DNA from 3 places in the Micromonospora yongxingensis genome. Region 2 is predicted to be linked to each of the others. Evidence: riboswitches for the same ligand, from Rfam matches in the RefSeq annotation. Region 2 holds a riboswitch; each other region holds the start of a gene.
The links. Region 2 has a riboswitch for cyclic di-AMP ahead of ACTWLT_RS27900 (transglycosylase family protein). Riboswitches for the same ligand answer to the same signal wherever they lie in the genome.
Positions count from the first base shown of each region.

Region 1: it holds a riboswitch for cyclic di-AMP, as region 2 does, so the genes downstream of both, ACTWLT_RS22015 (coiled-coil domain-containing protein) here and ACTWLT_RS27900 (transglycosylase family protein) in region 2, are expected to answer to the same signal.
Region 3: it holds a riboswitch for cyclic di-AMP, as region 2 does, so the genes downstream of both, ACTWLT_RS16725 (coiled-coil domain-containing protein) here and ACTWLT_RS27900 (transglycosylase family protein) in region 2, are expected to answer to the same signal.

Region 1 covers NZ_JBQXEO010000019.1:67,324-71,426, forward strand. The annotation lists gene ACTWLT_RS22005 (helix-turn-helix transcriptional regulator) at 1-298, opposite strand, end outside; gene ACTWLT_RS22010 (carbonic anhydrase) at 491-1,207, shown strand; gene ACTWLT_RS22015 (coiled-coil domain-containing protein) at 1,263-2,282, opposite strand; cyclic di-AMP (ydaO/yuaA leader) riboswitch at 2,286-2,417, opposite strand; gene ACTWLT_RS22020 (YibE/F family protein) at 2,584-3,960, opposite strand.
Region 2 covers NZ_JBQXEO010000031.1:55,117-59,219, reverse strand. The annotation lists gene htpG (molecular chaperone HtpG) at 1-694, shown strand, start outside; gene ACTWLT_RS27905 (ThuA domain-containing protein) at 768-1,424, shown strand; cyclic di-AMP (ydaO/yuaA leader) riboswitch at 1,590-1,761, shown strand; gene ACTWLT_RS27900 (transglycosylase family protein) at 1,762-2,442, shown strand; gene ACTWLT_RS27895 (hypothetical protein) at 2,473-2,832, opposite strand; gene dinB (DNA polymerase IV) at 2,933-4,103, opposite strand, start outside.
Region 3 covers NZ_JBQXEO010000012.1:101,589-105,691, forward strand. The annotation lists gene ACTWLT_RS16715 (HelD family protein) at 1-957, shown strand, start outside; gene ACTWLT_RS16720 (cation diffusion facilitator family transporter) at 1,064-1,981, shown strand; cyclic di-AMP (ydaO/yuaA leader) riboswitch at 2,123-2,254, shown strand; gene ACTWLT_RS16725 (coiled-coil domain-containing protein) at 2,311-3,327, shown strand; gene ACTWLT_RS16730 (hypothetical protein) at 3,447-3,965, shown strand; gene ACTWLT_RS16735 (SRPBCC family protein) at 4,046-4,103, opposite strand, start outside.

The DNA.
Region 1 (4,103 bases), on a different contig from region 2:
CGAAGAGCGCGAGGAGATCGCCGACCTGACGGTCGGCTTCGGCGGGGTGCCGGAACCGGCCGGCAGGGTTGAGGGTGTATTCGTTGCGCCGCCCGACCCGGGTGCGGTGCAGGTAGCCCCCCGCCTCCAGGTCCGCGACGATCGCCTGTGCCGCCCGCTCGGTCACGCCGACCTCGGCGGCCACGTCACGCAGCCGTGCGGTGGGGTTGCGGGCGATGGCCAGCAGGACGTGCCCGTGGTTGGTGAGGAACGTCCAGTTCCGGCCGCCGCCGGTGTCACCTGCCGTCGTGCCCGCCATCGTCTGACCGCCTCTCCGGTTGTCCGCCCCGCCGCCGGGCGTCGCCGGAGCGGGGCCAACGTATGAAATCTATATCACGCATATCTTGACGCGTCTTGCGCTGCGTGTGACGGTGGAGCCGAGCCGCCGCCCACCGCCGGCCCGGCTGAAATGCCTGTTGAGCAGGTCAAACGCGTGAGACGAGGTGCGGGGATGGATCGTACCGGTACACCCGGCGGACAGCCGGGGCCGCAGCGGACCACCGGCCGGGCGCCGGCGATCAGCGAGCCGGCCCGGGCGTACGCCGAGCTGACCGCCGGTAACCGGCGCTTCGTCAGCGGTGCCCCGCGCCACCCCAACCAGGACGCCGGGCACCGCGCTGCGGTCGCCGACGGACAGCACCCGTTCGCGGTGATCGTAGGCTGCTCCGACTCCCGGTTGGCCGCCGAGATCATCTTCGACCGGGGTCTGGGCGACCTCTTCGTGGTCCGCACGGCCGGGCACACGGCCGGCCCCGAGGTCCTGGGCAGCGTGGAGTACGCCGTGACCGTGCTCGGCACCCCGCTGGTGGTGGTGCTCGGCCACGACTCGTGCGGTGCGGTCCAGGCGGCCCGGGAAGCGGTCACCACCGGCACGTCGCCCCAGGGGCACCTGGGTGCCGTGGTCGACGCCGTGCTGCCCAGTCTTCGCCGCGCCGCCGCCGACGGGATCGACGACATCGACGGCATCGTCGACGTCCACATCGCACAGACCGTCGAGACGCTGCTGGCCCAGTCGCCCGTGCTGGCGGACGAGGTGGTGCGGGGCCGGTGCGCGGTCGTGGGGATGTCGTACCGGCTCGCCGCCGGAGCGGTGCGCCCGGTGACCGCGGTGCCGGCCGGCACCACGCCGCTCGACGTGCCGACCGCACCCGGTCCGGCCGCCGCCTGACGCGACGAGGGCCGCCCCGCGACGCGGGACGGCCCTTCGACGTTCTGCACGCGGGTCAGAGCATCGACATGTGTACGTGGTCGGTGTGGTTCGACGGCCCGCTGTACGACTTCCAGCCGGTCGCCGGGAACCAGATCTGCCGGTTCCAGATCACGTAGTAGATGCCGAGTCGGTCGGCGTTGCGGATGAGGAACGCGGCCACGTTGTTGCCGTACGTCCGGGTGTCCTCGTTGTGCCAGGGGCTGAAGCCGCTCTTCTGCAACGACCAGTCGCAGGCGCGACCCTTCGGGTGCTCCCACGGCCCGCCGGAGCGGTAGCAGCCGACGAACCGGTTGAAGCCGGCCCGCTTGACCTCCTTGTACGCGTGCAGCGTGCGCGGCGTGACGCAGCCGGAGGTGGTGGGGTCGTTCTCGCTGCACGACTCGGACTTCCAGTCACCGTCGGCGGTCCGGCCCGGGCCGAGCCGGGCGACCGGCGAGGTCGCCGACACCAGCCCGCCGGTGAAACCCTTCCCACCGACCAGGGCGAGCGCCTTGTCGGCGTCGCGCTTCTCCTTCGCCATGAGGGCCGTCTGCTTCTGCTGCTCGCGGACCTCCGCGTCGAGGGCCAGCTTGGCCTGCTCGGCGCGCGACTTCACCGCGTTGACCTCGGAGAGCTTCTTCTCGTTGACCATGTTCATCTCGTCGAGCACCGCCGCGCGCTGGACGAACGAGTCCGGGGCGTCGCTCTCCAGCAACATCGCGATGGCGCCGATCCGGCCGGTCCGGTACGACTGGGAGGCGATCTGCCCGACCTGGGGGGCCAGCGCCTCCAGCTCGGCATTGGCCTTGTCGACCTCCAGCGCCAGCTCCAGCTGCCGCTTCTTGGACTTGTCCAGTTTGGACTTGGCGGCTGAGTAGTCGCGGTTGGCCTTCTCGATGACGTCGTTGAGCAGCTTGGGCTCGCCGTCCTCCTCGTGCCCGGACGGGGTGGGCGTCGTCGGGGCGGCGTGGGCCGGGAGGGGGCCGGCGAGCACGGTCAGTGCGGCGATCACGGCCACCACGGGCGTCAACCAGCGGCGTAGGGGTGCCGTCACAGTATTCCCTTCCGTCGACCGCCGACCGGGTTAGCTGACGGGTTCGGGGCGGAAGTGGCCCCTACCGCTGACGCGGATTCACCCCACATACCTGGGTCCCCGGCTCGCCGGCTGGCGATTGGGCGGTGGCACCGCAGGCGCTGCGTCGCGCCTTCGGCGGTGACCGGCAGCGAGGTTACCCGAGAGGCGACCGGCTGAGCTACGTCCTGATGCCGACTAAAAGCGTCATTTCGCCATGGCGTTGAGTGACCAGTGACGCGGTTCTCAGGGCGGATGCCCCACCTCGTCACGCTGAGGAGTGTCACCATGCCGTATCCGTGCTCCTGTCGGGCTCGGGCCACCGGTCGGTGGCGGTGGATGGGGGTGTGGCCCCCGCCGGATCCGGTCCGGTCGGGTCCTGTCGACCCGTGCGGGGGGAGCTGAGTGCCGCCAGTGCCTCCGCGCGATCGGGCCTGGGTCGTCCGGCGGGCGGGTCGGCGACCGGGGTGTTACCGGCCGCGCCGGCCGCGGTCACCACGGCGGCCAGGCCGGTGGTCAGCGGTACGGCGGCGATCAGGCCGAGCGTGGCGACCGCGCTGCGGACGATCTCCTGTGCGAGGAACTCGCTGGTGAGGATCTGTTCGATCGGCCGCGTGTCGGCGGTCAGCAGGAGCAGCAGCGGCAGCGAGGCGCCCGCGTACGCCAGCACGATGGTGTTGACGGTGGAGGCGATGTGCGCCCGGCCCACCCGGGTGGCCGCCCGGTAGAGCTGCAACCGGGTCAGCCCCGGGTTGGCGTTCGCCAGCTCGGTGACGGTGGCCGCCTGGGTGACCGTCACGTCGTCGAGCACCCCGAGCGAGCCGATGATGATCCCGGCGAGCAGCAGGCCGTGCAGATCGACGTTGGCCTGGAACATCGACAGGGTGGTGGCGTCCTCGCTGCCGAAGCCGGTGAGGTGGGTGGCGGCGGTGGCGATGGTGGCGAGCACGCCGGTCAGCACCAGGCTGCCCAGGGTGCCGAGCACCGCGACCGAGGTCTGCGCGGTGACCCCGTGCGTCAGGTAGAGCACCACGAACATGATCAGGGCGGCACCGACCACCGCCACCAGCAGGGGTGATCGGCCGGCGCCGATCCCCGGCAGCACGAAGGTGAGCAGGATGGCGAAGCTGGCGGCCAGCCCGCCCAGCGCGGCCAGGCCCCGCCACCTGCCGAACGCGACGATCGCGGCGGCGAACACCACCGCCAGCCAGATCAGTGACGTGCCGCGCTGGTGCTCGGCGATGTTCCAACTGCTGGCGGTCGGATCGGTGGGATCGGTCAGCTCGACCAGGACGATCTCGTCGCCGACCTCGACGCGCGGTGCGCCCGGTCCGTCCGGCACCGGGGTCTGGACCTGCTGGCCGGCGGCCGGCCCGTCGGCCACCCGGATATCGACCGTGCCGCACGGCCCGTCCCCGACATCCGGGGTGCCCTCCGGGCCCGGTGCCGCCGGCGGGCACGGCTCGGTCACCACGCGGGTGACGGTGCCGTGGTAGCGCGGCACGTCGGTGCCGGCGGAGGTCTGCGGTGACCCGTCGCGTGGCCAGAGCACCACCGCGGCGAGCACGGTGGCGACGAAGAGCGGTACCACCGTCGCGATGAGGATCCGTCGCACCCGGGGCGGGGCGGACGGAGCCGAACGGCTGTGGTCGGAACCCAATGTGTGACTCCCAACGATCCGGTGCGGGGTACGTGCCGGCGGGCCGGTCGGTTCACCGTCGCCGCGGGAACGCGGCGACGGACACGACGGATCGCTGGAGCGCGACGGCCTGATCACCGACGGTGAGTGCCGGGCTCGGCCGG
Region 2 (4,103 bases):
GTCGGTGGCCTCCACCCACGACCCGGCCGAGCCGACCGACCTGGCCGGTTACGTCGCACGGATGAAGGACGGCCAGACCGACATCTGGTACGCCACCGGCGACTCCCGCGCCACCATCGAGAACTCCCCGCACCTCGAGGCGTTCCGGGCCAAGGGCCACGAGGTGCTGCTGCTCACCGACCAGGTCGACGAGGTGTGGGTCGAGCGGGTCGGCCAGTACGACGGCCGCCCGCTGCGCTCGATCGCCAAGGGCGAGGTCGACCTGGACAGCGACGAGGAGAAGCAGCAGGCCGAGGCCGAGCGTGAGCAGCAGCGGCAGGAGTTCGCCGCTCTGCTCGACTGGCTGGGCACCACGCTGGCCGACAGCGTCCGCGAGGTCCGCCTCTCGTCGCGGCTGACCACCTCACCGGCCTGCGTGGTCGGCGACGCGCACGATCTCACCCCGACCCTGGAGAAGATGTACCGGGCGATGGGGCACGAGATTCCCACCACGAAGCGGATCCTGGAGATCAACGCGGGTCACCCCCTGGTCGCGGGGCTGCGCAAGGCCCACGAGCAGGGCACCGACCCGGCGGCGCTGACCGAGACCGCCGAGCTGCTGTACGGCCTGGCGGTGCTCGCCGAGGGCGGCGAGCTGACCGACCCCGCCCGGTTCACCCGGGTGCTCGCCGACCGGCTGGCCCGCACCCTGTAACCGATCGACCCCACCGGCCGGCGGGTGCCCGATCAGCGGGGCCCCGCCGGCCGGTCCGGCACCGGGAGAGGTCATGCCTGACGACACCGTGATCTTCAGCGGGGAGGGTCCGCACGCCGACCCCTGGCACCGGCTGGCCGAGACAAGTGCCGCGATCGGCGACCTGATCGGCGGCCCGGTGACGACCGTGACATCCGTCGACCGGCTTACCACCGCCCTGGACGGTGCCCGCCTGCTGGTGGTCAACGCCAGCGCCGACCGGTCGACCCCGATCCGCGAGGACGAGGACTTCGCCCGCGTCCTCGACGGCTTCCTGGGCCGCGGTGGCAGCCTGCTCGCCACCCACAGCGCCACGCTGGCCTTCCCCGGTCTGCCGCGCTGGCGGTCGACGATCGGCGCCGCGTGGGAGCACGGCCGGACCTTCCACCCTCCGATCGGCCCGAGCCGCATCCGGCGTACCCGCGTCGAGCATCCGATCACCATCGGCCTCGGTGACATCGAGGTCCACGACGAGCGCTACACCGACCTGGCGCTGGTCGAGAGCGCCGACATCGTGCCCCTCTACGTGCACGACGAGGGCGGCGCCACGCACCCGCTCGTCTGGGCACGCACCGCCGGGACCAGCCGGATCGTCTACAGCGCCCTCGGTCACGACGTGCGGTCGTACGAGTCGTCGGGGCATGTCGAGCTGCTCGGCCGGATCGCGGCCTGGCTGCGCCACGAGACCTGACCACCCCCTGATCGGAAGCGGTCCACGATGGTCGGTGCACAGTCTCCGACGGCCCGCAACCGCTGCGCGGGACTCCCCGCGTGAGCCGGTGAAGAAGTTCACAGGGGGTGGGCGACCGTCACCGACCGTGCCTAACGTCGGTCGGGTCCGCCACAGCGGACACCGCGACCGGTAACGCCAAATCCTGCCCCCGGTCGTCGGAACCCAGTCACCCGGGCAGGAGCGGGGGACCCAACGTTCCTCGGTGCACGTCACCTCGGGGTGAAGCCGCCACCGCGCGGCCGGGCTCCTCGGCCCGAACCCGACAGCTCACCTCGCCGGCGTGGAGGAAGCTCACATGACGTCTGACTACACCCCCCGTCATCGACGGGTCACCACCCGCCGCGTCGCCGTCGGCACCCTGGCCGTCGGCGCGGTCACCGGCGCCGTCGCCCTCTTCGGCCCGGCCGCACCGGCCCAGGCCGGGGTCAACTGGGACGCGATCGCCCAGTGCGAGTCCAGCGGCAACTGGCACATCAACACCGGCAACGGCTACTACGGCGGGCTGCAGTTCTCGCAGAGCACCTGGGCCGGCTACGGCGGCAAGAAGTACGCGGCCCGCGCCGACCTGGCCAGCCGCGGCGAGCAGATCGCCATCGCCGAGAAGGTGCTCGACGGGCAGGGCATCGGCGCCTGGCCCACCTGCGGCAAGAAGGGCGGCTCGTCGGGCGGCGGCTCCGCCAGCAAGTCGTCGACGAAGTCCACCGCGAAGTCCTCGAAGCCGACCTCGAAGTCCGGCTCGACGGCCAAGCCGAAGGAGCGGTCGTCGCGCGGCGAGCAGCCGGCGACCCGCAACCACCAGCGCACCGCGCCGGTGACGGGCGGCGAGACGTACCTGGTCAAGCCGGGCGACACCCTCTCGGAGATCGCCGAGACCAACCGGGTGTCCGGCGGCTGGCAGGCCCTGTACGAGGCCAACCGGCAGCTGATCGGCGCCGACCCGGGTCTGATCTTCCCGGGTCAGCGGCTCTCTCTCTGACGCCCGCCGGCGTGTGTCGAGCAGGTGGCGTCAGGCCGCCGCGACGGCCGCCTGCGAACGCGCCGACTCCGAACCAGACCAGGCCCGCCGCGCGGCGGGAACATCCTCCGCCGGCCGCTGGGCGCGGGGCGTTTCCCCCTCGCCCTGCTCGGATGTGACTGTGGACGATGTGTCGGCCGCGCCACGGGCCAGCCGGAGCGACTGTTCCGCACTGCCACGCGCAGCGCACGGCCACGTCTGGCCGGCGCAGAGCAGATTGCGGCAGGCGCCGTCCTCGTCCGGCTCGTGCGCGCTCAGCACGTCCATGGCGAGCTGCCAGAGCAGCGGGTCGGTCACGTCGGCGGGGCGCTGCGCACGCCGGCTCGGACGGTTGCTGGTGTCGTCGGACATGGTGGTCCCCCCTGTCAGGCTGATCCCCACAACGTCACCACTCCCGCCGCCCTCAAACCCCACAACCGCTGTGACGTGCACCGCTGCGCCTGGTGCCTCCTCAGTCCGGCAGCAGCGGCATCTCGACGCCCGGCTCCCTGCCCAGCAGCACCGCCCGGGTCAGCGCCGCCGATCCGAACCGGTCACGGACCGCGTCCACCGCGGCATCCAGCTCGGCGCCGGGGTCGCGGTGGAACGGCAGCTCCGGCTGGACCGGGTTGTCGTCCAGGTTGCCCACCGAGACGCCGACCAGCGTGATGCCCCGACGATCGATCTCGGGCAGGGCCGCCCGCAGCAGCGCCCGCGCGGCGGCGAGCAGCGGGCCGGTGTCCGCGGTCGCCTTGCCCACGGTGTGCGATCGGGTCGCCCGCGTGTAGTCGCCGAAGCGCAGCCGCAACACCACCGTGCGCCCGGAGCGCCCGGCGGCCCGCATCCGTCGGGTGACCCGGTCGACCAGGCCGGCCAGGATGGCGTCCAGCTCCGCGGGCGCGTGCGGGATACGGCTCAGCGCGTGCTGGGCGCCCATCGAGCCGCGCCGACGGCCGACCTGGACCGCCCGGGGGTCCCGGTTGTGCGCCAGCGCGTGCAGGTGCCGGCCCGCGCCGGCGCCGAGCAGTGACACCAGCGCCGCCTCACCGAGCCGGGCCACCTCGCCGACGGTACGGATCCGGCGTTCCCGCAGCTTCGCGGCGGTGACCGGGCCGACGCCCCAGAGCCGTTCCACCGGCAGTGGATGCAGGAACGCCAGCTCGGCGTCGGGCGCGACGACCAGCAGCCCGTCGGGCTTCGCCACCCCGCTGGCCACCTTCGCCAGGAACTTCGTCCGGGCCACACCCACGGTGATGGGCAGGTGGATGCGGTCGCGGACCTCCCGGCGCAGCCGCTCGGCGATGTCGGCGGGCGGCCCGGCCAGCCGCCGCAGGCCGCCCACGTCCAGGAACGCCTCGTCGATGGAGAGCCCCTCGACCAGCGGGGTGGTCTGCCGGAAGATCTCGAACACCGCCCGGCTGGCCGCCGTGTACGCCGACATGCGGGGCGGCACCACGATCGCGTCGGGGCAGAGCCGGCGCGCCTGCTGGCCGCCCATCGCGCTGCGCACGCCCCGCGCCTTCGCCTCGTAGCTGGCGGCGAGCACCACGCCCCCGCCGACGATCACCGGCCGCCCCCGCAGGCGCGGGTCGTCGCGCTGCTCGACCGACGCGTAGAACGCGTCCAGGTCGGCGTGCAGGATG
Region 3 (4,103 bases), on a different contig from region 2:
TGGTGGCCGCGGCTGCACCCCCGGCACGTGCTCGACTGGCTGGCCCAGCCGGATCGGCTGCGCCGGTACGCCGGCGGGATCCTCTCCAGCGCGGAGGTCCGGCTGCTCAGCGCGGCGTACCAGAGCCTGGACACCGACGGGCTGACCATCGCCGACGTGGCGCTGCTGGACGAGCTGGACGCGCTGCTCGGCAAGCCGGTCCAGCCGGCCCGGGCACGGCGCGACCCGTTCCAGCTGGCGGGCGGGGTCCGCGAGTTGAGCACCTTCGCCGAGCGGCAGCGGGCCGCCCGGGAGTCGGCCCGGGAGCGTCCGGCGGACTACCGGGACTACGCGCACGTGGTGGTGGACGAGGCGCAGGACGTCTCGCCGATGCAGTGGCGCATGGTCGGCCGGCGCGGCCGGTTGGCGTCCTGGACGGTGGTGGGCGATCCGGCGCAGACCGCGTGGACCGGCGACCCGCGGGAGCTGGACCAGGCTCGGGACCAGGCGCTGGGCCGGCGCAAGCGGCACGATTTCACCCTGACCACCAACTACCGCAACTCGGCGGAGATCTTCGCGGTGGCCGCGGCGGAGATCCGCCGGCTCTACCCGGATCTGACGCTGCCGAGCGCCGTCCGCTCGACCGGGGTCGACCCGGTCGAGCTGGTGGTGCCCCCGACCGCGCTGGAGACGTCGGTGGTGGAGGCGGCCACCGGCCTGCTGGCCGAGGTCGAGGGCACGGTCGGGGTGATCACGCCGGTCCCCCGCCGCGACGAGGTCGCCGGCTGGCTCGGCGCGCTCGGCGCGCCGCGGCTGCAGGTGGTGACCAGCCTGGAGGCGAAGGGCATGGAGTACGACGGGGTGGTGCTGGTCGCCCCGAGCGAGATCCGGGCGGATCCGGGTGCCGGTGTACGGACGCTCTACGTGGCGCTCTCCCGGGCCACCCAGCGGCTCACCACCATCGACCCGACCGGCTGACCTGCGGCGGTGAGCCGCGCCGGGCGGTCGCCGGCACTACACTTGCATACATAGCGATGTGAGCATACATTTGACCAGGTCCCGGCGGACGGCGGAGGGTGGTTTCGTGGGCGCAGGTCATGACCACCACCACGGGTCGGTCGCCAATGCCGCGCACCAGCACCGGGGCCGACTCTGGACGGCGTTCGGGCTCCTCGCCACCCTGATGGTGGTCGAAGCGGTGGCCGCCTTCCACACCGGCTCGCTGGCCCTGCTCTCCGACGCCGGGCACATGTTCACCGACGTGCTCGGCATCGCCATGGCGCTCGCCGCCATCACCGCCACCCGGCGGGCCACCGGCGACCCGCAGCGCACGTTCGGGCTCTACCGGCTCGAGGTGCTCGCCGCGCTCGCCAACGCCGTCCTGCTCTCCGGCGTGGCGGTCTACGTCGTGATCGAGGCCATCGGCCGGTTCGGCGACCCGCACGAGGTGCTGGCCGGCCCGATGCTCGTGGTCGCCACGCTCGGCCTGCTCGCCAACCTGGCGGCGTTCACCCTGCTCCGCGCGGGCGCCCGGGAGAGCATCAACCTGCAGGGCGCCTACCTGGAGGTGCTCGGGGACCTGCTCGGCTCGCTCGGCGTGATCGGCGCGGCGCTGCTCATCCAGGTCACCGACTGGTGGTGGGCGGACCCTCTGGTCGCGGTCGCCATCGGCGTGTTCATCCTGCCGCGCACCTGGCGGCTGGGGCGGGCCGCGGTCCGCATTCTGGTGCAGGCCGCACCCGAACACCTCCAGGTGACCGCCGTGCACGACCGGCTGGCCGCCGTGCCCGGCGTGGTCGAGGTGCACGACCTGCACGTCTGGACGCTCACCTCCGGCATGGAGGTGGCCTCCGCACACCTGACCATGGCCCCCGGCGCGGACGTCGGCGCGGTGCTCACCGCGGCGCGTACCGCCCTGCACGAGGACTTCCGGATCGAGCACGCGACGTTGCAGACCGAGCCCGGCGCCGCTCCCGGGGCCTGCGGTTCGGTCAAGTGGTAATACCTTTCACCAGGTTTTTTCGTCTTCGTCCGAATTGTTGGTGACGACGCACGCACCGTCCGTCACATCGGCTGCACAGGTCCCAGAGGCACCGGTAGGCTCGGTCCCGGCCTCCACCCGGCGGCGCCCTAACGGCGCCGGTGGCGGTCGCCGCCTAATCGCCCGAGCGGGCGAACCGGGGAACCATGTTCCTGGGGTGCATCCGCGTCAGCGGTAGGGATCTTCCGTCCCGAACCCGTCAGCTAACCCGGTCGGCGGCTGACGGAAGGACATGCGTAGTGGCACCAGCACGACCACCCGCCGCCCGACTGGCGGCCCTGATCGTCGCGATGCTCGCTCTCGGCGTCGCACTGCCGGCCGGCGCCGCCTCGGCCGCTCCCCCGACCAACCTGCAGGCGGCCGCGGCCCCCGACGGCGACGAGGAAGGCGGCACCCCGGCACTCCGGGCGCAACTCGAGGCGGCCAGCAAGGGCTACCTGGACGCGAAGCGGGCCCTGGACACCTCCGTACAGCGCCAGCAGCAGCTCACCACCCAACTCAAGGCCACCGAGACCGAGCTGACCCAACGCAGCGGCAAGGTCGGCGAGATCGCCGGAGTGGCCTACCGCACCGGCCGGCTCGGCACGATGTCGGCGCTGCTCAACAGCAACACCCCGGAAGGCTTCATGGACCGGGCCGCCGCGCTCGACGCGGTCGCCGCCAACGAGGACCGGGTGCTGCGCGACCTGCTCGCCACCAAGGACCAGGCCAACCGCACCCGGATCGCGCTCGACGGCGAGATCCGCGAACAGCGCAAGCAGGTCACCGTGATGGCCAAGCGCAAGGAGCAGGCCGAACGGGCCCTGACGGTGGCGACCACCAAGCCCCGGACAACCGCCGACAGCGGCGGCTCCAACCGGGGCACCTCGGCCGCCAACGCCCAGGCCGCGCCGCGCAACTCCGACGGCTCCTGGCCATCGGAGTCGTGCAGCGTCAACGACCCCACCCCGGCCACCGGCTGCATCACCCCGCGCACCCTGCACGCGCTCAACCAGGCCAAGGCCGCCGGCTTCACCCGGTACGTCTCCTGCCACCGCTCCGGCGGCTCCGGCGAACACCCCAAGGGCCGTGCCTGCGACTTCGCGGCACAGAAGAGCGGCTTCGGCGGGGACGCCACCGGCGGCGACAAGACGTACGGCAACAACCTGGCCGCGTACTTCATCCGCAACGCCGACCGGCTCGCCGTGCTGTACGTGATCTGGTACCGGCAGATCTGGCTGCCCAGCAGCGGGTGGAAGTCGTACAGCGGAGCGGGTGGCGACCCGTCCAGCGACCACACCAACCACGTGCACCTGTCGGTGTACTGACCCGACCCGCCCGGTGCCCCCTGACACGGAGGCACCGGGCGGGGTACGTCAGCGGGCGTACCCCGGATGTCGCCGACGGTCGGACGACCACGGCCGGACCAGGCGGCAGCATCGCTCGTATGCGTCGACTCCCGCCACCCGCCCGCAAGGCGCTGCTCACCCTGCACCTGGTCACCTCGCTCGGCTGGCTCGGCGCCGACCTGGTGCTGCTCACCCTCGGCGTCGCGGCGCTGCGTGGCGCCGACCCGGCCGTCGTCTACCCGGTCGCCGCGCTGATCGGCACCGTGCTGTTCGCGCCGCTGAGCGTGCTGGTCTGGCTGGTCGGCGTGGCCAGCGCGCTGCTCACCCCGTGGGGCCTGCTGCGCTACCGCTGGGTGCTGACCAAGCTCGTCATCACCACGGTGATGGTCGGACTGGTGCTGTTCCTGCTCACCCCGAACCTGCGCCACGCCGGTGCCTTGGGCGTCGCCCTGCCCGCTCAGGACCGCGCCGACCTGGTGATCGCACCGGCGGTGTCCACCAGCCTGATGGTCATCGCGACGGTGCTCTCGACGTACAAACCGTGGGGGCGACGAGCGGCCGGCCGGCCCACCGTCGCCGGCGCGGCCAGCCATGATCGCGCCGCAACCAGGATGTAGTGACCTCGGAGCCGCAGCAGGCCACTACATCCAGGGTGGAGGGACCCTGGCAGGGGCGCGGCGCGGACGCGCGGAGTTGGTCAGGTGGGTGGTGGGGGGACGTCGGGGCGGTCCAGGACCGCGCCGAGTCGGGTGGCC